3 regions of the Kitasatospora sp. NPDC048722 genome follow, and region 1 is predicted to be linked to each of the others. Evidence: riboswitches for the same ligand, from Rfam matches in the RefSeq annotation. Region 1 holds a riboswitch; each other region holds the start of a gene.
What was found. Region 1 has a riboswitch for cyclic di-AMP ahead of AB0C76_RS32410 (transglycosylase family protein). Riboswitches for the same ligand answer to the same signal wherever they lie in the genome.
Positions count from the first base shown of each region.

Region 2: linked by a shared signal. The riboswitch ahead of AB0C76_RS01195 (glycoside hydrolase family 16 protein) and the one ahead of AB0C76_RS32410 (transglycosylase family protein) in region 1 are both predicted to bind cyclic di-AMP.
Region 3: linked by a shared signal. The riboswitch ahead of AB0C76_RS22000 (NlpC/P60 family protein) and the one ahead of AB0C76_RS32410 (transglycosylase family protein) in region 1 are both predicted to bind cyclic di-AMP.

Region 1 is NZ_JBEZGX010000058.1:10,932-18,174, forward strand. It holds gene AB0C76_RS32385 (TetR family transcriptional regulator) at 194-799, shown strand; gene AB0C76_RS32390 (helix-turn-helix transcriptional regulator) at 912-1,778, opposite strand; gene AB0C76_RS32395 (ATP-binding protein) at 2,197-2,721, shown strand; gene AB0C76_RS32400 (DUF397 domain-containing protein) at 3,164-3,436, opposite strand; gene AB0C76_RS32405 (hypothetical protein) at 4,008-4,979, shown strand; cyclic di-AMP (ydaO/yuaA leader) riboswitch at 5,342-5,501, shown strand; gene AB0C76_RS32410 (transglycosylase family protein) at 5,488-6,783, shown strand; gene AB0C76_RS32415 (hypothetical protein) at 7,065-7,243, shown strand, end outside.
Region 2 is NZ_JBEZGX010000001.1:271,789-279,031, forward strand. It holds gene AB0C76_RS01170 (TetR family transcriptional regulator) at 1-401, shown strand, start outside; gene AB0C76_RS01175 (TIGR03618 family F420-dependent PPOX class oxidoreductase) at 414-851, opposite strand; gene AB0C76_RS01180 (alpha/beta hydrolase-fold protein) at 1,082-2,251, shown strand; gene AB0C76_RS01185 (MoaF N-terminal domain-containing protein) at 2,337-2,666, opposite strand; gene AB0C76_RS01190 (hypothetical protein) at 2,817-2,942, shown strand; cyclic di-AMP (ydaO/yuaA leader) riboswitch at 3,132-3,304, shown strand; gene AB0C76_RS01195 (glycoside hydrolase family 16 protein) at 3,306-4,595, shown strand; gene AB0C76_RS01200 (hypothetical protein) at 4,618-5,136, opposite strand; gene AB0C76_RS01205 (IclR family transcriptional regulator) at 5,390-6,187, opposite strand; gene aceB (malate synthase A) at 6,390-7,243, shown strand, end outside.
Region 3 is NZ_JBEZGX010000029.1:64,167-71,409, forward strand. It holds gene AB0C76_RS21990 (NYN domain-containing protein) at 1-583, shown strand, start outside; gene AB0C76_RS21995 (NlpC/P60 family protein) at 784-1,821, shown strand; cyclic di-AMP (ydaO/yuaA leader) riboswitch at 2,171-2,324, shown strand; gene AB0C76_RS22000 (NlpC/P60 family protein) at 2,335-3,459, shown strand; gene AB0C76_RS22005 (NlpC/P60 family protein) at 3,687-4,733, shown strand; gene AB0C76_RS22010 (hypothetical protein) at 4,772-5,917, shown strand; gene AB0C76_RS22015 (glycosyltransferase family 87 protein) at 5,942-7,243, opposite strand, start outside.

The DNA.
Region 1 (7,243 bases):
CGGCTCCACCAAACCCCCGTGTTGGTGGAGCCGGCCGTCTTCGTATCGGCCGCCCCCGCACCAGCCGCCCGTGCGCCGCTCGTCAACGCGGTTCCACGGATCGGCCGTCAACTCCCCCAGTATATTGGCCGGGAGCCAACGAACGTTCGGAGCAGTCACGATGGCACCTCGCGGGGATTCGGTCAACGAGGAGATGCGTCAGCGGTCGCGCCGGCGCATCATGCGGGCCACCGTCGAACTGGTCGACCAGCACGGATACGCCGGAACCACGCTGAGCGACATCGCCGAGCGCGCCGGACTCGCGCGCGGGCTGCTGTCGTACTACTTCGACGGCAAACGGCTGCTCATGCAGTCAGCCACGCACCGGATGATGCACCAGTCGCTCAGCAGCGCCCTGGCCGAACTCGCGCCGGACGCGACGCCCGAGGCCCGGCTGGCCCGCGCCATCGACGCGGTCCTCGGCCTCGCCCTCGACCACCCACGGGTGATGCGCTCCCACCTGGCGCTGATCCTCGACCCGGACACCGGTTCCTTCGTCCAGGACCCGGAGCAGCAGCAGCTCGGCGCGATCCTCCAGGGCCTGCTGCGGGAGTGGGGCGCGCCGGATCCGGCCGCCGAGCACGCGGTGCTGCGCAGCGCGCTCATGGGCGGGTGCATCGGCGTCCTGCTGCCGGGCGCGGAACTGCCGTTGGCGCCGATCCGGGCCGACCTGTTCCGGCGCTACGGGCTGCCGTGGGAGCTGGGCCGCCCCCCGCAGCCGCTGCCTCCGGAACGCGAACGGCCGCCGGCCCGCGGCTGACGGCGGGTGGGCGGCGACGGGTGCTCATCGGTGGCCGGTCCGGGCGGCGGGCCGACACGGCCCGCGGTCCGGCCGTTCGGGCCCGGACGCCCAGGCCCCTCCGGGCAAAGGCTCAGCGTTCCTTCAGGATCGAGGCGAGCAGGTCTATGGTGCGCTCGGGCGTGAGGCTGTCCACGCAGAGCCGCTCCATGACCTGGATGTAGGCGTCCACGTCGTCCCGCTTGTCGAGGTAGAGCGCGCTGGTGAGCTGCTCCAGGTAGACGACGTCGGCGAGGTCCTGCTCCGGGAAGCGCAGGATCGTGAACGCGCCGGACTCACCCGCGTGCGCGCCGAAGCGGAACGGCATGACCTGGATGACGACGTTGGCCTGCTCGGCGACGTCGATCAGGTACTGGACCTGGCCGCGCATCACCTTGGGTCCGCCCACCGGGCGGCGCAGCGCGGCCTCGTCGATGACGGCCCACAGGCGCGGGTTGTTGCCCTCGGTCAGCAGCTTCTGGCGGCGCAGGCGGAGGCTGACCCGCCGTTCGACCTCCTCCTCGCTGATGACCGGCCGACTCTGACCGAAAACAGCTCGCGCGTACTCCTCGGACTGCAGGAGTCCCGGGATGAACTGCACCTCGTACGTGCGGATCAGCTGCGCGGCCTCCTCCAGGCCGACGTAGGTCTGGAACCAGCCCGGCAGCACGTCGTTGAAGCTGTGCCACCATCCGGACTTGTTGGCCTCGCGGACCAGGCCGAGCAGGGCCTCCCGCTCCAGGCCGTCATCCACGCCGTAGAGGCTGAGCAGGTCGGCGACGTCGCGCTCCTTGAAGCTGACCCGGCCGAGCTCCATGCGGCTGATCTTGGACTCGGAGGCGCGGATCGCGTAGCCGGCGTCCTCGCGGGTGATGCCGCGCGCCTCTCGCAGGCGTCGCAGCTGTGAGCCGAGGAGGATCCGGCGGACCATCGAGCCGCCGCCCGGCTGAACTGTGGTCATGCGGTCGAAACCTCCACCTAGGGCAAACAGCGCACAGTCTGCCATCAGTTGAGCGCTCACGGTGCCGATACTGACGGATGTTCCTATCAGTTCTGCACTCCGCACACCAGGATGCACGTGCATCCGGCGCTTGCATATGCCAATAGTGCGACTGCACGTGAATCGACTCTTGCATCTGCAGTGAGCGCAGAGGACCATGGTGCACGTGCACCTGCACATCCCTGGCAATCCCGCGGGCTCCGCGTCGACCCCACGCGCGACTCCGTGCACCAGCCCGGCAGCGTCCCCCACGCCACCGGGCCTTCGTGTGCGCGCGCGCCTCGTCGAGGAGGGGGCCGTGCGGCCGAGCGAGTCGGAGGTGACCGGCATGACCCCGGCGGGTCCAGCCGTGTCCGCCCCCTTATGGGAGGAGCTCTTCATGGGCACCGGTACGGCTTTGGCGGTTGACCCCCACGTGGTCACCTGTACGCTCGCTCCTCGCTTCGAAGCCGTCAGAACCGCACGTGACTTCGCCCGGACCGCTCTGCAACGCTGGGGGCTGATGGAGCTGTTCGACGACGTCGCGCTGGTCGCGTCGGAACTCGTGACCAATGCGCTGCGGCATGCGATCGGCGCACGGCCCGACCCGGTGGGCGGCGCCCTGGGCGAGTACGACTTTCCCACACAGCCCGGCGGTGACGGCAGGCTGCCGATCCGAATAAGCCTCGTGCACCGCGCGCCGCAGATCGTCTGCGCGGTCAGCGACCCGAGCAGCATCGGCCCGGTCGCCCGGGAGGCGGACTTCGTGGCCGAATCCGGCCGCGGGCTGCACCTGGTGGACTCGTTCAGCCACTCCTGGGGCTGGCACCCCCTGGGCGGCGGCAAGGTCGTCTGGGCGCTGTTCGAAGCCGAAGCCCGGGCCGCGACCCCCGAACTCGGTGGCCGGCACCGTCGCTCCGCCTAGCGGCGGACGGGCACGCACCCCCGCAGCGCGGGCACGCGTCCCCGGCTCGACGGACACCCCGGGAGGACCGAACCCCCGGGAAGAAGTGGCAGTTCGCCCCGGCCGAGCTCGCGCCGGAGACCCCTGGGCCCCCCGCAGCACACCCGCAACGACCAGTTGGCCCCCGACGCCCGACGGGCCGGCAGTGCACGGGACAGCCGGGACGGCAGCGCACGGGACGGCGGCGGAACCCGCGCAGAGGCACCCCGCCGAGCACGTGACCGAGCGCGTGACGAAGCGCGCGGACGACGGCGGGGCCGAGCCCGCGAAGAAGACAAAGGCCGCCGTGGTGTCAGCACCCACGACGGCCCCCCGATGGCTCCGGGTGCGGAGCGGTGGCCGGACCGGCGGACGTCCGGTGAAGCGGCCGGACGGCCCGGTGAACGGCCGGATGGACGCCCGGTCAGGCGGACAGGTGATCGAACTCCCCGTCCTTGGCCCCCAGCAGCATCGCGGCGATCTCGGCCCGCGTGTAGATGAGCGCCGGACCGTCCGGGAAGCGCGAGTTGCGCATCGCCACGTCGCCCCCCGGCAGCGCGGCGAACTCGACGCAGTTGCCCTGGGAGTTGCTGTGCAGGCTCTTCTGCCAGACCACTCCCTCCAGCTCGGTGGCGGCCATCCCGTTGTAGGGACCGTACGAGCCGCCCAGGTCCTGCGATTCGTGCGAGTCGTGCATAGAAGTCTCCCGAAGAGCCCCGGAGTTGTGGTCCAGCGCGGCGCTCCCGGCACCCGCCGAACGAACGGGCCGGCCCCGTACCAGCCCGGCACAACGCCTCACTTGACGCGATGATAGCCGTTGTGCACGTGCATCAGCACGAGACGGTGCAGGTGCACGAGGCCTTTCACCGGCCGACCTGAACCCTTCACGGACCCTTCTCCTGACGGTACGTAAACGGACATAGTGGACCGAACCGGCCGGCTCCCGATAACCGGCCGTGAGCGGCTCCCCGCTGAATGTTGATCTTCGAAAGCCGGGAGTCGCGCACTCGTGACCCTCCGTCAGACCGCCCGTCGACTGTGAGACATCTCACGTGCCACGGGTGCAACGTGACGCCCCACCGGGCACGTCTCCAGGAGATACCGGCGGACGCGCGGGGGTTGGGCCAGGTATGTCCGGAATGTGACCTAATGACCGCTGATCGACCCGCGCACGCGAGACCTCCGCGCGCCGCGCACACCACGCTCGCTCGAAACCGGCACGGCAGCCGACTGCAGCCCTGACGGGCCGATGTCCTACGATCTCCGCCATGAGCACCGCAGCCATCCCGGGCGCGCCACTGCCCGTTCGCACTCCAGGCTCCCGTGCGCGGGGGCGCCACCGTCGCCCCGAGCGCCCCGAGATCCCGGCCGGCTCCCCGGCCCTGGTGCTCGCCGTGCCCGCGACCGCCGGGCCCGAGTCCCGCTCGGTCGTCGAGGAGCTGCTCTCGATCGTCCGCAGCGAACAGAACGGCGTCCAGACCGCGGTGGGCTACCTCCCCGGCGACGGCACCGAGGGCGCGGACGGCACCGAGCGCAGCATCGGCGAGCTGCTGGCGGCCGCCGCCGAGGCCGGCGTGCCGGCGCCGATCCTGGTACCGCTGGTGCCCGGCCCGCACGACTTCCTGCCCGAACTCCACGCGCTCGCCGCCGAGTACGGCGCCCACGTCACCGACGTGCTGGGCCCGCACCCGCTGCTGGCCGAGGCCGTCCACGTACGCCTGTCCGAGGCCGGGCTGGCCCGCGCCGACCGCGCCCGTCTGTTCGCCATCGCGACCGCCGCGGACGGCGTCGTGCTGACCACCGTCGGCGGCGAGGACGCCGCGGCCGCCGCCGGCATCACCGGCGTACTGCTGGCCGCCCGCCTGGCCGTCCCGGTCGTCGCCGCCGCGCTCGACGTGCCCGGCTCGGTCGCCGCCGCCGTCGCGCACCTCAAGGAGACCGGCTCGCAGCGCCCCGCACTGGCCCCGCTGGTGATCGGCCCGGAGGCGGACTCCGAGCTGCTCGCCACGGCCGCCGAGGAGACCGGCTGCCCGTCCGCCGCGCCGCTCGGCGCCTACCAGACGGTCGGCCAGCTCATCGCCTCGCTGTACCTGGCCGCGCTGCCGGCGCCGTCCGCGGAGGCCCTGGCCGCCGCGCAGGCCGAGGCCGAGGCGGCGGAGGCCGCCTCCGAAGGCTCCCGCGCGGCCCACGCGGCCGGCGGGACGGCCTCCGGGGCGACCGGGGAGGCCGCCGGCGAGTAGCCGCCGACCGCACGTACGAAAGGGCCCGGAACGACCGCGTTCCGGGCCCTTTCGGCTTGCGGCGTAAGGGAATTAAGGACCGAATGTGCGAGATGTCCGTTCTGTGATTGTTTGCGATCGGGTGATTGTCCGTCATGCGAATCCTGAGAGCCTGCCAGTTGTGCACATCCGCAGGTTTATTGCGAGAAAACGATCATTTTCGATCTTGAAGAAGGAAAGTTTTGGTGGCTTTCCATAATCCGTGATGCGCATCACAGGTATTTGCAGTTCGAACTTAAGTCTGCTTAACGTGCTCCCCGTTCGTGACCACACGGACCCAGCACATCCGCAACGCCGAGTCCTGCCGTCGGGTGCGCTGGAAGCGCGAAAACGCACCACGGCAGGAGCGGGGGACCCACAGGTAAGTCGCCCCGGACCGCTCCACGGAACGGTCCTGGGCTAGGGGTGAAGCCGCGCCACAGCGCGGCCGGGCAACTCCGGCCCGAATCCGACAGCTCACCTCGCAGGCGTGGGAGAGGACCGCGTCTTCATGCTGCCCACCAACGGCTCTCGCCTGTCCAGCCGCACCCGCCGTGTGATCGCCGCCCTCGGCGTCGCGGGCGTCGGCCTCACCATCCCCTGCCTCACCACCGGCACCGCCTCCGCCGCCTCCGTCGCCACCTGGGACAAGGTCGCCCAGTGCGAGAGCGGCGGCGACTGGAGCATCAACACCGGCAACGGCTTCTACGGCGGCCTGCAGTTCACCTCCAGCACCTGGGCCGCCTTCGGCGGCACCTCGTACGCCCCGCAGGCCAACCAGGCCACCAAGGACCAGCAGATCGCCGTCGCCGAGAAGGTCCTCGCCTCGCAGGGCCCGGGCGCCTGGCCGGTGTGCTCCGTCCAGGCCGGCCTGACCGCGGGCGGCGCCCCGGCCGCCGTCGACACCTCCGCAGGTGCGAGCACCGCGAAGGCCGCCCCGGCCGCCAAGCCGTCCTCGAAGCCCGCCGCCAAGCCCGCCGCCCCGGCGCAGGACCAGGCGCAGGCCCCGGCCGCCGCCGACTCCGCCAAGGGCACCTGGACGCAGAAGCGCCAGGACTGGGCCCAGGGCGGCGCCCAGACCAACGCCTCGGACTACACCGTCGTGGCCGGCGACTGGCTGTCCACGATCGCCGACAGGCACAACGTCAAGGGCGGCTGGCAGCGCCTGTACGAGCTGAACCGCGGCACCCTGACCGACGGTCCGAACACCATCTACCCGGGCCAGCACCTGTCCCTCGGCGACTCCGCCCAGGCGCCGGCCGGCCAGTCCGGTGACTTCAACTGGTTCAACCGCTCGCAGAAGCCGGGCCAGTCCTCCGCCGGGAACGCCGTGAACGCCCAGCCGGCCGCCGAGGCCCAGACCCCGGCCGCCAAGCCGTCCTCGAAGCCCGCCGCCCAGGCGCAGACCCCGGCCCCGGCCGTCACCGGCTCGATGGCCGCCGCGGTCGACTTCGCCAAGGCTCAGGTCGGCCAGGCGTACGTCTACGGCGGCACCGGCAACGGCGGTTGGGACTGCTCGGGCCTGACCCAGGCCGCGCTGCGCGCCGCGGGCATCTCGATCCCGCGCGTCGCCAACGACCAGGCCGCCGCGAGCACCCACGTCTCGCTGGACAGCCTGCAGCCGGGCGACCTGCTCTTCTGGTCCAACAACGGTCAGGACTCCGGCGTCTACCACGTCGCGATCTACATCGGCGGCGGCCAGTACGTCGAGGCCGCCAACCCGAGCTCGGGCGTCCGCCTGCAGACCATCGCCAACTGGGCGCCGGACTTCGCCGGTCGCGTCTGAGGATCCTTCCGGAACCCTCCCGCCGGGGACGGGTGACGGATCGCGGATGACAGCGAACAGCTGACAGATAACAGATTTCATCATCTGTTATCTGTCAGCTGTCACCCGCCCGCCGCCCCGGGGAGAGACTGGTCGCTCTCCCCGGGGCTTCGGCGTCCCCGCACCCGAGATCCGCGCCGCCTCCCCGCGCACGCCCGCCGCTCCGCGCCTCGGAGCGTTCGCGTGGTCAAACCCCGGCCCAGCGGGCATGCTGCTGCTCCGCACCCGAGGAGGAGTCACCCATGGCCCAGGTCACCGTCACGCTCGACGCGAACCTCGCGATCGACGCGATGATGCTCTCCGGTACCAAGAGTCCCCAGGACGCCGTCGAACTGATCCTGCGCGACTACCTGGCCCGCGGTCGCCGCACCGAGACCCGCACCGGCGACACCGCCGACGGCCACCGCGTCACCTCCGACCG
Region 2 (7,243 bases), on a different contig from region 1:
TGGAACTGTTCGCGGAGAGCTCCGCCGACCTGCCCGTGCGCGAGGCGCTGGAACGCTCGGCGGTCGCCTCGCTGACCCCGGCCGACGAGCCCGCCGCGGAGGCCATGCACTGGACCCGCAGCCTGCTGCGCGACCCCCGCCTCGCGGGTACCTGGCAGCGCGTCCACGCCGACTCCGAGGACCGGCTCCGCGGCGTCCTGGCCGACCGCTGCCCGGAGGGCGCGGACGCGCTGGAGATCCGCCTCGCCGCCGCTGCGGCGACCTCCGCGATCCGGGTCGCCCTGGAGGAGTGGGCCCTCTCTGACGCCCCCACGACGGGCCCGGGTTCACCGCAGGAACTGGGCGCCCGCTGCATGCGCGAACTCACCGGGGGGCTGCGCCTGTGGAGCCGGGTGCCGTGAGCCGACTGCGCGTCAGCGGTCCTCGAAGGCCGCGGCCGGCAGGGGTTCGACGCCGACGGCGCGGCGGATGCGAGTGGGCTCGATGGGAACGGTGACGCGCCGCTCGCCGGGGATCCCCCACTCGTAGCGCTCCGCGCCGAGGTACTTGCGGGCGAGATCGTCCATCCTGCGGTCGGCCCGGTCGCCGGTCACGAACTCCACGGCCCGGCCGTGGATCTGGACCCGGTCGTACGGGTCGGTCGGGTCGGCGTCGGAGAGGCAGACGCGCGGGTCGCGGCGCAGGTTCCGCTCCTTCGTGCGGCCGGGGGCCGTGTCGAACAGGACGAGGTCGCCCTCCAGGTCCACCCACATCGGAGTGACGTGCGGGGCGCCCTCGGCGTCCGTGGTCGCCACGTACCAGATCCGCGGCTCGCGAACCCGGGCCCGGATCTCCTCGTTCCAGCCGCCCACCGCGCTACCTCCAGGGATCCCCGATCACCTGACGTTCCATCAGATCGGGCTCGGGGAGGCGGCAGCTTTCAGGTGACAGATTTCAAACTCTGTCATCTGAAAGTTGTCATCTGTCACCAGAAACCCCGGCCCGCTAGGGTGGAAGATCGCGTCCCGACGGGGAACCGGGGAGGTGCCCCGGATGTCCTAGCGGCGGGGGCGTGAGTTCGAGGCGTGGGAGCAAGTAGGACATGGGGCTGACGAGCCACAAGGTGTTGGCGCTGACCGTATTGATCGCCGTCGTGATGATGGCCGGCACGGTCTGGCTGTGGCCCAGACTCGCGAGGAAGACCTGGCAGGCGGTGCTCGGCCGGATCGGCACGCTGCTCGCCACCCAGTTCACCGTGCTCGCCGCGATCGGCCTCGTCGCCAACAACTACTTCTCCTTCTACAGCAGCTGGGACGACCTGCTCGGCACCGGTGGTGACAACGGCCCGGTGGTGATCCACAACAAGGCGGACGCCTCCGGCCGCCTGCTCGTGGAGACGATCGGCCACGCCTCCGTCCAGGGCGGCGGCGCGATGGGCCGGGAGCCCGCCAAGTCCGGCGAGATCCGCAAGGTCCGGATCGACGGCAAGCTCACCCGGCTGTCCACCGAGGGCTACGTCTACCTGCCGCCGCAGTACTTCCAGCCCGAGTACGCGCAGCGCCAGTTCCCGGCCGTGATCGTCAGCACCGGCTTCCCCGGGCAGGCCGAGAACCTGATCACGCGGTTCAACTACCCGGGCGCGGCGCTCAAGCTGCTCCAGGAGGGGAAGATGCAGCCGACCGTCATGGTTCTCATGCGTCCCTCGCCCGCCCTTCCGCAGGACACCGAGTGCGAGGACATCCCCGGCGGCGCGCAGTCCGACACCTACTTCACCAAGGACGTCCCCTCGGCGATCCAGGCGAGCTTCCGGGTCTCCGCCGACCCGCAGGCGTGGGCCTTCATGGGAAACTCCACCGGCGGCTACTGCGCGGTCAAGCTCGCCATGCGCCACCCGGAGGTCTTCCCGACCGCCGTCTCCCTCTCCGGCTACTACCGCGCCGCCGAGGACCCGACCACCGGCGACCTCTTCGGCGGCAGCCGGCAGCGCCGCGACGAGGCCGACCTCATGTGGCGGCTCAAGAACCTGCCGCAGCCCACGGCGGCCGTCCTGCTGGCGGGCACGAAGCAGGGCGACGGCGACTACCGGCACGACACCGAGGCGTTCATCGACGCGGTGCAGAGCCCCGGCCCGATGAAGGTCTCGTACAGCATGCTGGAGACCGGCGGCCACAACTTCGAGACGTGGAGCAAGCTGCTGCCGTCCTCGCTTGAGTGGTTGTCCGAGCACCTCAAGGTCCCGAACCAGCCAGGCCAGCCGGCCCCCGCAGTCTGACGGCCACCGCAGCCGGCCGGTCCCGCAGTCCGACGGCCCCCGGGCTCGCGGTCTGACGGCCCCCGGGCTCGCGGACCTGCCGGCCTCAGGCCACCCGCTCCAGCGTCCCCGTGTGGAGCTCGCCGACCCGGCCGCCCTCGCCCTCGAAGGTCCAGAACGCGCGCACCGTCAGCCGGGCCAGGTCCATCACGTGGCTGACGGTGATGCCGCTCTGCTCGGTCCAGCTGACGAAGTACACGTCGGGCGCGACCTCGGCGACATGGAGCGCCACGTCCTCCCACTGGCCCGCCGACTCGCCGAGGCCCTCCCAGCGCAGCCGCTTGCCGTCGGCCGAGTAGGCGTTGCGGAAGGCCGCGCCGTTGTCGGCCCGGAAGAGGTAGGTGCGGCCGGCGAAGGCGGGCAGGGGCGCGGTCATGGTGGGGCGGTTCCTCGTCTCTGCGGGAGGGGCGCGGTGCTCTTGTGCACGGCGGTGGATGTCGGACCTCCAATTTATCCGATCGGGCGAGCTCGCACGGCCACTGCCAGTGAAGGCGCACCCCCGTCACCGTCACCCCGCAGGGCCGTCGTGAGCGCGCTCGACACCACCGGCATCGCGACGGTCGGCGGCACCCGGCTGCTCGGCGGGCCCAACAACCTCGAACCTGCCCTGGCGCCGGACGACGCGGCCCGGATCCGGGCCCGGCTCGCGTGATCATCCACGGCCCGCCGGGACGCCCGCCAACTGATCCACTGCGTACCGTAGTTGATCGACACGACTGTGAGCTGCGCGACAACCCGCCGCGACGAGTTGTCCGTTCACGGACCGACTGCCTAGCCTGCAACGGCGTCCGCCCTCGCGGACCCCGCCGCCGGGACGCCGAGTCCCGTCCACCCGACGGCGGGCAACCGAGCACCACGGCGGACGGGAGCGGGGGAACCAAGGTCAGCGCCACGACCCGGCACGCCCCCGCGCGTCCGGGCCACGGCTTGGGGTGAAGCCGCTCCCACAGGCGGCCGGGCGACCTCTCAGTCCGAACCCGACAGCTCACCTCGCAGGCGTCGCAGAGGACACCCCATGCACCAGCCTGCCCGACGCCCCGTGCCCCGCCACGCCCGCCCGTCCCGCCGCGGCCGCACCGCCGCGCTCGCCGCCACCGGCGCGCTCGCCATCACCGGCGCCGGCCTGTTCGGCCTCCAGTCCGCGCCCGGTGCCCAGGCCGCCACCGGCCCGACCGTCACCCAGGACCGGCTCGCCCCGGCCACGATGGTCGCCGGCCGGGCCGCCGGCGCGACCCTCACCGTCCACTCCTCGTCCTGCTTCACCGCCAAGACCGTCGGAGTCGGCGTGCGCGACGCGGCCGGCGACAACCTCGACTTCCCCGGCAACGCCACCAATGTGTCGATCTGCCCGTGGAGCTACACCTTCACCAGTGGCGCGCGTGCCCTGCCGGCCGGCACCTACACCCAGTTCGGGTTCTGGCAGGACTTCGGCGGCGCCTGGCACAACCTGCCGTCGCAGCAGCTGGTCGTCTCCAGCACCCCGACCGTCACCCCGGCCCCGACCGTCACCCCGGCCCCGACCGTCACCCCGACCCCGTCGGCCACGCCGACGCCCACGCCCACGCAGGCCCCGAGCGCCACCGCTGCCCCGAGCACCCCGGCGCCGTCCTCCCCGATCGCCGGCAAGTCGCTGACCTGGTCCGACGAGTTCAACGGCCCGATCAACTGGGGGCAGCGCTGGGTCGGCGACAAGAGCAGCTCGTACAAGTACGGCAACCACAACCCGGACGACAACAAGCTCGACTGGCTGGACCCGAACAACGTCAGCGTGGCCAACGGCGTCGCCACCTTCACCGCCGCCCCCGGCAGCAACACGCTGGAGAACGGCAAGCAGTCCTGGAACACCGGCTTCCTCACCACCGAGGGCTCCAGCGAGGGCTTCCAGGTCAAGACCGGCGACTACGCCGAGACCCGGGTCGAGCTGCCGGCCGGCTCCGGTGCCTGGCCGGCCCTGTGGACCTGGAAGAACGGCAACGGGGAGATCGATTCCTTCGAGTACCACCCCGACAACCCGAACCTCCTGGAGCTGACCAACCACGTCAACCCGGGCAACGCCGACTACTACACCAACGCGAACGCGGTCGCGAAGGACCAGTGGGTGACCATCGGCACCTACTACGGCGCCAACTCGGTGGACTGGTACGTCAACGGCGTGAAGGTGTTCTCGGACGGCAAGGGCGTCGGCTCGAACTTCTCCGCCTACCTGATCCTCAACCTGTCGGTGTGCGCGGGGCAGTACCACCCCGCGCCGCAGGGGACCGCCCCGATCACCTTCGCCGCCGACTACGTCCGCGTGTACCGGTAACCGGACCGGCACGCAGCAGCCCTCAGCCGGCAGCCGTCTCGACGACCTTGATCTCGTACGGCTGCCGGTGGTTCCTTACGCCCGGGTCGTCCGCGCTGCGCACCTCCACCGACCCGCCGCGGAGCCGGCCCACCGGAACGTCGGGGGAGAGCTTCACCGGGACGAGCGCGGTCGCGCTGCGTCCCTCCGGCAGGCCGGGACCGAAGACGCAGCGCACCTGGCGGCCCGGCTCGAGCACCACGCAGTTCTCGGGGAAGTACGGACCGATCGGCGTCACCCCCGGCGGCAGGGTGATCAGGACGGTGATCGGCGAGGCCGTCGTGTCCGGGCCCTGGTTGGCCACGAAGCCGTGCACGGTGGTCGTGCCGCCCGGCGGCGCGGGGTCCGGGTCGATCCGGACGACCTCGAGGTGCGAGTACGACGGCGCGGCGGCCGGGGAGGGCGGTGCGAGCTGCAGCGCCGGCCGGGGGTCGGGCCGCTGCCCGGCCCACGACGGGTCGGCGGTGAGCGTCGCCACCGCGCAGCCCGCCGCGACGGCCACCGTCAGCCACGTCCCGCTCCGTGCCGCGCTCCCCGTCCTGCCGTGAAGCCCCGTACGCCTGCGCTCCATCGCCGTTCACCGTGCCCTCGTGCTCCGGCCGCCCGCGCCGTCGCGGGCCGCGTCCGCACCAGGGTGGCCGAGCGACGGGCGGCCGTTGCCGCGCCCCGCCCTCCGTCCGCCCTAACGGAGGAACGCGTGCACGGGAAGTCGACCAGTCCGACTTCCCGTGCACGACACATCAGCTGACCATCCGTCAGGGGGCGAGGACCTGTCCCAGCCGGGCCGCGATGTCGTGCATCACCGAGACGAGCGACGCCGCGCCGTCCTGCTGCTCCAGCGCCCGGATGCGGGCCTCGGGGCCGGACACCGACAGCGCCGTCGGCGTCGGCGCGCCCGGAACGGCGAGCGCGATGCAGCGCACCCCGATCTCCTGCTCCTGGTCGTCGACGACGTACCCCCGCTCGCGCGCCTCGGCGAGCTGGTGCAGCAGCTCCTGCGGGTCGGTGACGGTGTACTCGGTGTGCGCGGGCAGCGTGTTGGGGCCGAGTACGGCGCGCGCCTCCTCCTCGGGGAGCTGGGCGAGCAGGGCCTTGCCGACGCCGGTGCAGTGCGGCTGCACCCGCCGGCCGACCTCGGTGAACATCCGCATCGAGCGGCGCGACTGCACCTGCCCGACGTAGACCACCTCGCCGCCCTCCAGGACCGCGAGGTTCGCGGTCTCGCCGGTGGCCTCCATCAGCTCGGCCAGGTAGGGGCGGGCCCAGCTGCCGAGCAGGCGCCCGGCGGTCTCGCCGAGCCGGATCAGCCGGGGGCCGAGGGTGTAGCGGCGGGCGGTGTCCTGGCGGACGTAGCCCTGCTGCACGAGGGTGCGGACCAGGCGGTGGATGGTCGGCATCGGCAGGCCGGAGGTGGTGGAGAGCTCGCTGAGCGTGGCCACGCCGCCGGAGTCGGCCAGCGCCTCCAGGAGCTGGAAGGCGCGTTCGACGGACTGCACGCCGCCGCTCGCGCGGTCGGCGCCCGTCGTCGATGCTGTGTCGGGGGTCGCAACCACCGGCGTTCCCTTCGCTGTCGGGGAGGAGTAGAGTCCCGGCGATCACATCAACAAACCGTTGAAATTCTGTATCGCGGAAACTAGTCTCCACCTTACAGAATCGAATGCGCCGACAGGTGGGTTCGGATCAAGGAAGTTCCCCAAGGAAGCTCCCACCGGAGCTCCCTTCGCCAGGCTCAACCGTCTTAGGAGTGTCCTGCTCATGGCCACAGATCAGGGACCCGGCGTCTCCCCCGCCGCTCCGGTCGTCACTGTCGCCGGTCCGCGCGTCCACCGGGCGGAGGAGGTGCTCACTCCGGAGGCGGTCGCCTTCGTCGTCGGCCTCCACCGCACGTTCGAGGGCCGTCGCCAGGAACTCCTCGCCCGGCGAAAGGCTCGGCGCGCCGAGATCGCGCAGGCGGGCACGCTCGACTTCCTCCCCGAGACCGCTGACGTCCGCGCCGGCGACTGGAAGGTCGCCGAGGCACCGCGTGCCCTCCAGGACCGCCGCGTCGAGATCACCGGCCCCACGGACCGGAAGATGGTGATCAACGCCCTCAACTCCGGCGCGCGGATCTGGCTGGCCGACTTCGAGGACGCGACCTCCCCGACCTGGGAGAACGTCGTCAGCGGCCAGGTCAACCTGATCGACGCCTACGAGGGCCGGATCGACTTCACCAGTGACGCCGGCAAGGCCTACGCCCTCAGGCCCGCCGCCGAACTCGCCACCGTCGTGGTCCGCCCGCGCGGCTGGCACCTCGACGAGAACCACCTGCTCGTCGACGGCGTCCCGGTGGCCGGCGCGTTCTTCGACTTCGGCCTGTACTTCTTCCACAACGCGGCCCGGCTGCTCGCCAGGGGTCCGGAGGACCCCAACTCCGGCCCGTACTTCTACCTCCCGAAGACCGAGAGCCACCTCGAGGCGCGGCTCTGGAACGACGTGTTCACGCATGCCCAGGCCCAGCTCGGCATCCCGCACGGAACCATCCGCGCCACCGTCCTGATCGAGACCATCACCGCCGCGTTCGAGATGGACGAGATCCTCTACGAGCTGCGCGACCACGCCGCCGGCCTCAA
Region 3 (7,243 bases), on a different contig from region 1:
GGACATGCGGCTGCGGCTGCTGCTGGACACCGTGCTGCAGTCGGCTCAGGGGCTGCAGCGCGAGCTGGCACTGCCGGTGTCGCAGATCCGTCCGGCGGACCTGGTGGAGGCGGTGGTGCCGGGTTCGGCCTCGCCGCACGACGTGGCCCGGCGGGGGCTCGCGGAGGACGATCCGGCGCTGCTGGACCAGCTGCTGGCGATCCCGCAGGTGCACCTGGTGGTGGACGGCTACAACGTGACGAAGACCGGCTATCCGACGCTGCCGTTGGAGCAGCAGCGGCTGCGGCTGCTGGGCGGGCTGGCGATGCTGGCCCAGCGCACGCAGGCGGAGGTCACATGCGTGTTCGACGGGCAGGACCTGGACGTGCCGGTGATCATGGCGCCGCCACGTGGGGTCCGGGTGCGCTTCAGCCGGACCGGCGAGACGGCGGACGAGCTGATCAGGCGCCTGGTGCGGGCCGAGCCGCAGGGCCGTCCGGTCGTGGTGGTCTCCGCCGACCGTGAGGTCGCGGAGGGCGTGCGGAAGGCCGGCGCGCGCCCGGTCGCCTCGGTTCTGCTGCTCAACCGGCTGGCGCGGCCCTGATTCCGTGCCGATGGGGATGACGGCTGCTCAGCGCCCGGTTTGCGGCGATGTGCGGATTCGGTGAAGCAGCGTGGGGGAGCGGAGTTCACGCCTTTGGGGGAGTGGCGTAACGCCTGGATGTTCACTAGGGTCTGGCGTCAAACCTATTTTCCGGATTTCTCACCCGAACCGGTGAGTCCATGGAAGAAGGAGCCGGTCTTTTGGCCTCCCACCGCCGTCCCAAGCAGCCGAGTCGCGCGCGGGTCTCCGTGCTCACCGCTGCTGCTGCGACCGCGGTCGCGCTCTCCGCCCAGGTGGCCGCGCACGCCGCGCCGCAGCCGAACAAGACGGACGTCAAGGCGCAGATCGACGAGCTGCAGCAGGAGCAGGAGCAGGCCGCCGAGAAGTACAACGGCGCCAAGGAGCGGGCCGACCAGCTGCGCAAGCAGGCCGACCAGCTCCAGGACCAGGTGGCTCGCGGTCAGGAGCAGATGACCCAGCTTCAGACCGGCCTCGCCGGCGTGGCGGGCGAGCAGTACCGCACCGGCGGCATCGACCCGTCCGTCCAGCTGATGCTCTCCTCCGACCCGAACAACTACCTGGCCAAGGCCTCCAGCGTGCAGCAGGCCACCGCCACCGAGACCGACGCGCTCAAGGGCCTGCTGGACCAGCAGCGCCGCCTGGACCAGGAGAAGGCCGAGGCCGCCGCGGTGCTGGCGTCCCTGGACTCCACCACCAAGGACCTGAACCAGGCCAAGGCGGACGTCAACACCAAGCTCAAGGCGGCCCAGGACCTCCTCAACTCGCTCAGCGCCTCCGAGCGCGCGGCGCTGAAGGCCCAGCAGGCCCAGGACGACCGCGCCTCGCGCGGCACCGACCGGGTCGACCTCAGCAGCCTGCCGCCGGCCAGCGGCTACGCGGCCGTGGCCGTGGCCAAGGCGATGAGCAAGCAGGGCTCGCCGTACGTGTGGGGCGCCACCGGGTCGACGACCTTCGACTGCTCGGGCCTGATGGTCTGGTCATACGGTCAGGCCGGCGTCTCGCTGCCGCGCACCTCCCAGGAGCAGGGCCACTACGGCACCCGGGTGCCCTCGCTGGACCAGGCCCAGCCCGGTGACCTGGTGATCTACGGCCCCGACATGCACCACGTCGCGATGTACATCGGCAACGGCATGGTGGTGCACGCGCCGCACACCGGCGACGTGGTCAAGGTGATGAAGGCCGACGCGATGCCGATCAACACCATCCGCCGGGTCTGACCCCCCGACACGCCGGGGGCCGGCGGAAACGGCCCTGTGATCCGCGCCACCTCCCGACCGGGGGTGGCGCGTTCGCTTGAGCGCGTTTCACTGCGTTTCACCACGTTCGCGTGACAAGTGATCAGCCTTGCGTACTGCCGCGATCACCTTCTGTCATCTTCACAAAAGAACTTGGTTATTCTTCCGCCTTTTTTCTGACAAGGATTTGAACCGATCACGGTTCAGTTACTAGGGTCGTGCCCCGAACCACCGCACTGTCGATCGCCCAGCCAGGGTGGCGGCGGTGGTTCCCGCCGAGTTCGTGAAACAGCGGGACGGGTCGAAGCGACCGTCCGACAGGGGAGCCCAGTGATTGGGGGCGCTGTGGAGCGGAGCCGGGGAACCACGTTCCTCCGGGGTGAATCGGCGCCAGGTCGGCCGGTGGAACGGCCGTGAGGCGTCGTAGGGCATGCTTCCGGCCCGAACCCGTCAGCTCACCCGGTAGGCGGACGTAGGAAGAAGGAGTCCGCCTTCGTGGCGTCCCATCGTCGTCCCAAGCCCGCCGGCCGTGCCCGAGTTTCCTTCCTGACCGGAGTTGCCGCCGCGGCCGTCGCCCTCTCCGCGCAGTCCGGCGCCCACGCCGACCCCGCGCCGACCAAGGACCAGGTCAAGGAGCAGGTCGACCAGCTCAACGAGCAGGCCGAGGTGGCGACCGAGCAGTACAACGCCGCCCAGTCCAAGCAGCAGGAGCTGCAGAAGCAGGTCAGCGGCCTGCAGGACCAGGTGGCCCGCCAGCAGGAGCAGGTGACCGACCTCCAGGGCGGCCTTGCCCAGATCGCCGGTGAGCAGTACCGCAACGGGGGCATATCCCCGACCGTCCAGCTGATGTTCTCGTCCAAGCCGGACAACTTCCTCAGCCAGGCCGACGCCCTGAACCAGGCCGGCAGCACCCAGAAGGGTCAGCTGAAGGAGCTCCAGGACCAGCAGCGCAAGCTGGACCAGGACCGCAACGAGGCCCAGGGCAAGCTCGCCGAGCTGGACGCGACCACCCAGCAGCTGAAGGCGTCCAAGGAGCAGATCCAGGCGAAGCTGAAGGCCGCCCAGGACCTCTTCAACACCCTGTCCGAGCAGGAGCGCCAGGCCATCAAGGCGGCCGAGGACAAGGCCGCCGCCGATGCCAAGGCCAAGGCCGACGCCGCGAAGGCCCAGCAGGCCGCCGCCGATCGCGCCTCCCGCGACAGCAGCCGCACCGACCTCGGCTCGGCCCCGTCGTCCTCGCCGGTCGCCAAGCCGCCGGCGCCGGGCAGCTCGCGCGGTGCCGCCGCGCTGTCCTACGCCGCCACCAAGATCGGCAGTCCGTACGTCTGGGCCGCCACCGGCCCGAACTCCTTCGACTGCTCGGGCCTGATGGTCTGGGCCTTCGACCAGGCCGGCGTCTCGCTGCCGCGCACCTCGCAGGAGCAGGCCAACGCCGGGACCCGGATCGGCACGGACCTCTCCCAGGCCCAGCCCGGCGATCTGCTGATCTTCTTCAGCGACGCCCACCACGTCGGCATCTACGCCGGCAACGGCCAGGTGCTGCACGCGCCCAAGCCGGGTGCGAGCGTCCGCTACGAGGCGGTCACCAACATGCCGCTCACGTCCATCGTGCGGGTCTGATTCCCCGCTCGGCGTCCCGCAGGCCCGGCCCTCCTCCACGGAGGTCCGGGCCTGCGGCGTTTCCTTTCCTCGGGCTGGTGTCCGATTGGGGGTCAAATATTCGGGTTGGGAGAGGTTTGGACTCGGTTGCCCGGACTCGCTAACGTCTGCCACCGGACTCCCGCTCCAGGACCGCCCGCTTGGGTGCGGCGGCGGGACCGGTCCGCAGGATTGGAGCAGCCGCCGCCATGCCCGTGCACCGCCGTTCCCAACTGCTCGCCCGTGCGCTGGTGCTGACCGCTGCCGCCACCACCGCCCTGGGCGTCACGACGGGCGGCAGCGCCCAGGCCGCCCCCGGCAACCCGGACGCGTCCAGCCGCAAGGACGTCAAGGCGCAGGTCGAGCAGCTGTACAACGAGGCCGAACAGGCGTCGGAGAAGTACAACGCCGCTCAGGAGGCCCAGCAGCGGCTCCAGGGCGAGACGACCGTCCTCCAGGGCGAGATCGCCGCCGCCCAGGACCAGCTCAACCAGCTGCGCGGCGACCTCGCCACCGTGGCCGGCGCCGAGTACCGCTCCGGCGGCATGGCGCAGACCGTCCAGCTGATGCTCGCCACCGACCCGGAGGGCTACCTCGCCCGCGCCCGGAGCCTCGACCAGGCGACCGAGCGGCAGAACGAGACCCTGCACGAGCTGGTGTCCCGTCAGCGCGGGCTCGACCAGCGCCGCACCGAGACCGCCGCCAAGCTCGCCGAGCTGGACCAGGCCCGCCGGACGCTCGCCGACAGCAAGCAGGAGATCCAGCAGCGGCTGGCCAAGGCCCAGCGGCTGCTCAACAGCCTGGGCGCCGCCGAGCGCTCCCGGATGGCCGCGCAGGACGCCCAGGAGGCCGAGCAGCGCGCCACCCGCGGCACCGACCGGCTGGACCTCGGCACCACCCCGCCCGCCTCCGAGCGCGGGGCGGCGGCGCTCGCGGCGGCGGTGCGGATGATCGGGTCGCCGTACGTGTACGGATCCACCGGCCCCCGCGCGTTCGACTGTTCCGGTCTGATGTACTACAGCTGGCGGCAGGCCGGAGTGAGCCTGCCGCGCACCTCGCAGGCCCAGGCCTACGCCGGCCAGCGGGTGAGCCTGTCCGAAGCGCGACCGGGAGACCTGGTGATCTTCTACCGGGACATGCACCACGTCGGCATGTACGCCGGCGGCGGGGTGATCGTGCACGCCCCGTACCCGGGGGCCAGGGTGCGGTACGAGAGCGTCAACGCGATGCCCGTCGCGGGGGTGGTCCGGCTCTGAGCCCGACCCCGTCCGGACCGGACGCGATACGGCCCTGCGTGCTGTCCCGGCGCGGCGCCCTGCTGCTCGCCGCCGGAGGGCTGACCCAGCTGTCGCTGCCGCCCGTCGCCCCCTCGGCGACCGGCCGGGGGTTCGCCGGGGCGGACGAGCGGACCGAGGTGGCGGCGGTGCTGGACGAACGCGCGCGCGAGCTGCCGGCGACCACCGGACTGCCGCTGACCGCCGGCTACCGCAACCTGGTCGTCTCCCCGGGCACGGGCCCCGGCCGGCTGACCGCCACGGCCGACCTGGACGTCCGGGTCACCGGCTACGACGAGTACCCCGCCGTCTTCCCCCGCCGCCTCACGCTGACGCGGGCCGGCGGCTGGCGGGTCGAGCGCGAGGACGCCGCGAGCGGGCCGCCGGCGCTCTGGGACTTCGGGCCGGGACGGTCCGCGCGCGGCGCGCAGTGCCTGGTGCTCGGCCTTGCCACCGGACCGGACCCGGCCGGGCCGGCCGCGATCGGCGACCGTGCCGTCCCCGCGGTGAGCGCGGTCTGGGGCACCGGCTGGGCGGGCCGACTGCTGCTGGAACTGCCCGCCACCGAGCCGCAGTTCGCCCGCCTGCTGGAGGCCGACCCAGCCGGCTGGACGGGCATGGCGGCGGTCACCGTGGCCGCCCCCGGGGCGCCCTCGCACACCCCGGCCGACCGGGTGCTGATCAACCCCGAGGCGTTCGGGCGGCTCAGCGACTTCGGTCGCCAGGTCGTCGTCACCCACGAGGCCACCCACGTCGCGACCCGGGCCGACACCCGGGCCTGGACGCCGCTGTGGCTCTCCGAGGGCGTCGCCGACTGGACGGCCTACCGCGACTCCGGCCGCACGGACCGGCAGATCGTCCCCGAGCTGGCCCGGGACGTGGCCGCCGGGAGGGCGCCCACGGCGCTGCCCGCCGATCGCGACTTCGCCGCGGGCGCCACCGGCATCGCCCAGGCCTACGAGCAGGCCTGGCTCGCCTGCCGGCTGATCGCCGCCCGCTTCGGCACCGACCGCCTGGTCGCGTTCTACCGGGCGGTGGGCGGGGCGGACGGCGCGGGGGAGGATCGCGACCAGCGGATGGACCGGCTGTTCCGGGCCGAACTGGGCGTCGGGAAGGACGAGTTCACGCGGCTGTGGCTGGCCGAGGTGGCCGCCCTCAACGCCTAGGACGGGGCGCCGGCGGCCACGGCACTAGCGCCCGGCCGGGGTGTTGGGCCGGTCGATCCCGTCGAGCAGGTCCTGCTCGTAGGCGATGCCCGGGCGGACCGGGTAGGAGCCGGCCGGGACGGGCTCCGGCTGCGTCAGCACCACGGTCGGCGGCAGCCGGTCCGCGCCGCGCGTGGAGCGCCAGAGACGGACGCAGGACAGGACCGTCGCCGCCAGCAGGAGCAGGTTGCGCGCGGACAGGACGGCGATGGCCACCGGGTCGCTCGCGAGGACCTGGGTGAACATCAGCGGGAATTCGAGCAGCGTCAGCGGCGCCGCGAGCAGGATCAGCAACGCCACCGGCCGCTGGCTGCTGCCGCGGACCGTCAGGCAGACCGCCGCGACGCCGATCAGCCAGACCAGGTACTGCGGGCTGATCACCCGGCTGGTGACGGTGAAGATCAGCAGCGCGGTCAGCGCCGCGTCGTACATCGTGGCCGCGTTGCGGCGCTTGGCGGTGTAGCGCCAGAGCAGCAGCCACGCGAAGCCCAGCACGGTGCCGGCCATCATGACCTTGCTGACGACGGTGACCCACGGCCCGAGCATCTCGGCCGAGCCGTAGTTCATCGTCACCCGGCCGTTCCAGCCGCCCGCGATCCGCGCGTAGTGCAGTGGCAGCGCGCCGAGCGACTCGACCTCGACGCCGCGGTCCTTCTGGAACGCCAGGAACCCGAAGGCGCCGTTCATCCCGGCGGCCAGCAGGAAGCCCAGCGAGACGGCGGTGGCCGCCGCGAGCGTCCAGGAACGGCCGGTGCGGCGGCCGGAAGGGGTGCCGATCAGGCCGAGCAGCGGCCAGATCTTGACGATCCCGCCGAGGCCCAGCAGCATCCCGCCGACGGCCGGGCGGCGGATCAGCGCCAGCAGGCCGGCCACGGCGATCGCGGTGACGATGATGTCGAAGCGGTTGTAGATCATCGGGCCGAGCAGCGGCACGGCCACCACCCACAGCCAGGCGCCGGTCAGCGCCCGGCCCCGGCGCAGGCCGGTGCGGACCAGCAGGGCCATCACGAGGGCGTCTGCGACCCCGCAGATCACCCAGAACGAGACCACGTACGACCACGGCAGCAGGCCGGGCAGCAGGATCACCAGGGCGGCGCCGGGCGGGTACTGCCAGGTGACGTCGTCGAACGGGAAGGTGCCGGTCTGCAGGACGCCGTACCAGGCGTGGTAGATCATCCAGACGTCCGCGGTGACGTCGCCGCCCGGCGAGCGCAGCACACCGGTCACGAACAGCACCAGCAGCGTCCGGGTGGCCGCCCAGGTGGCGACGAGTGCCGCGAGCGCCCC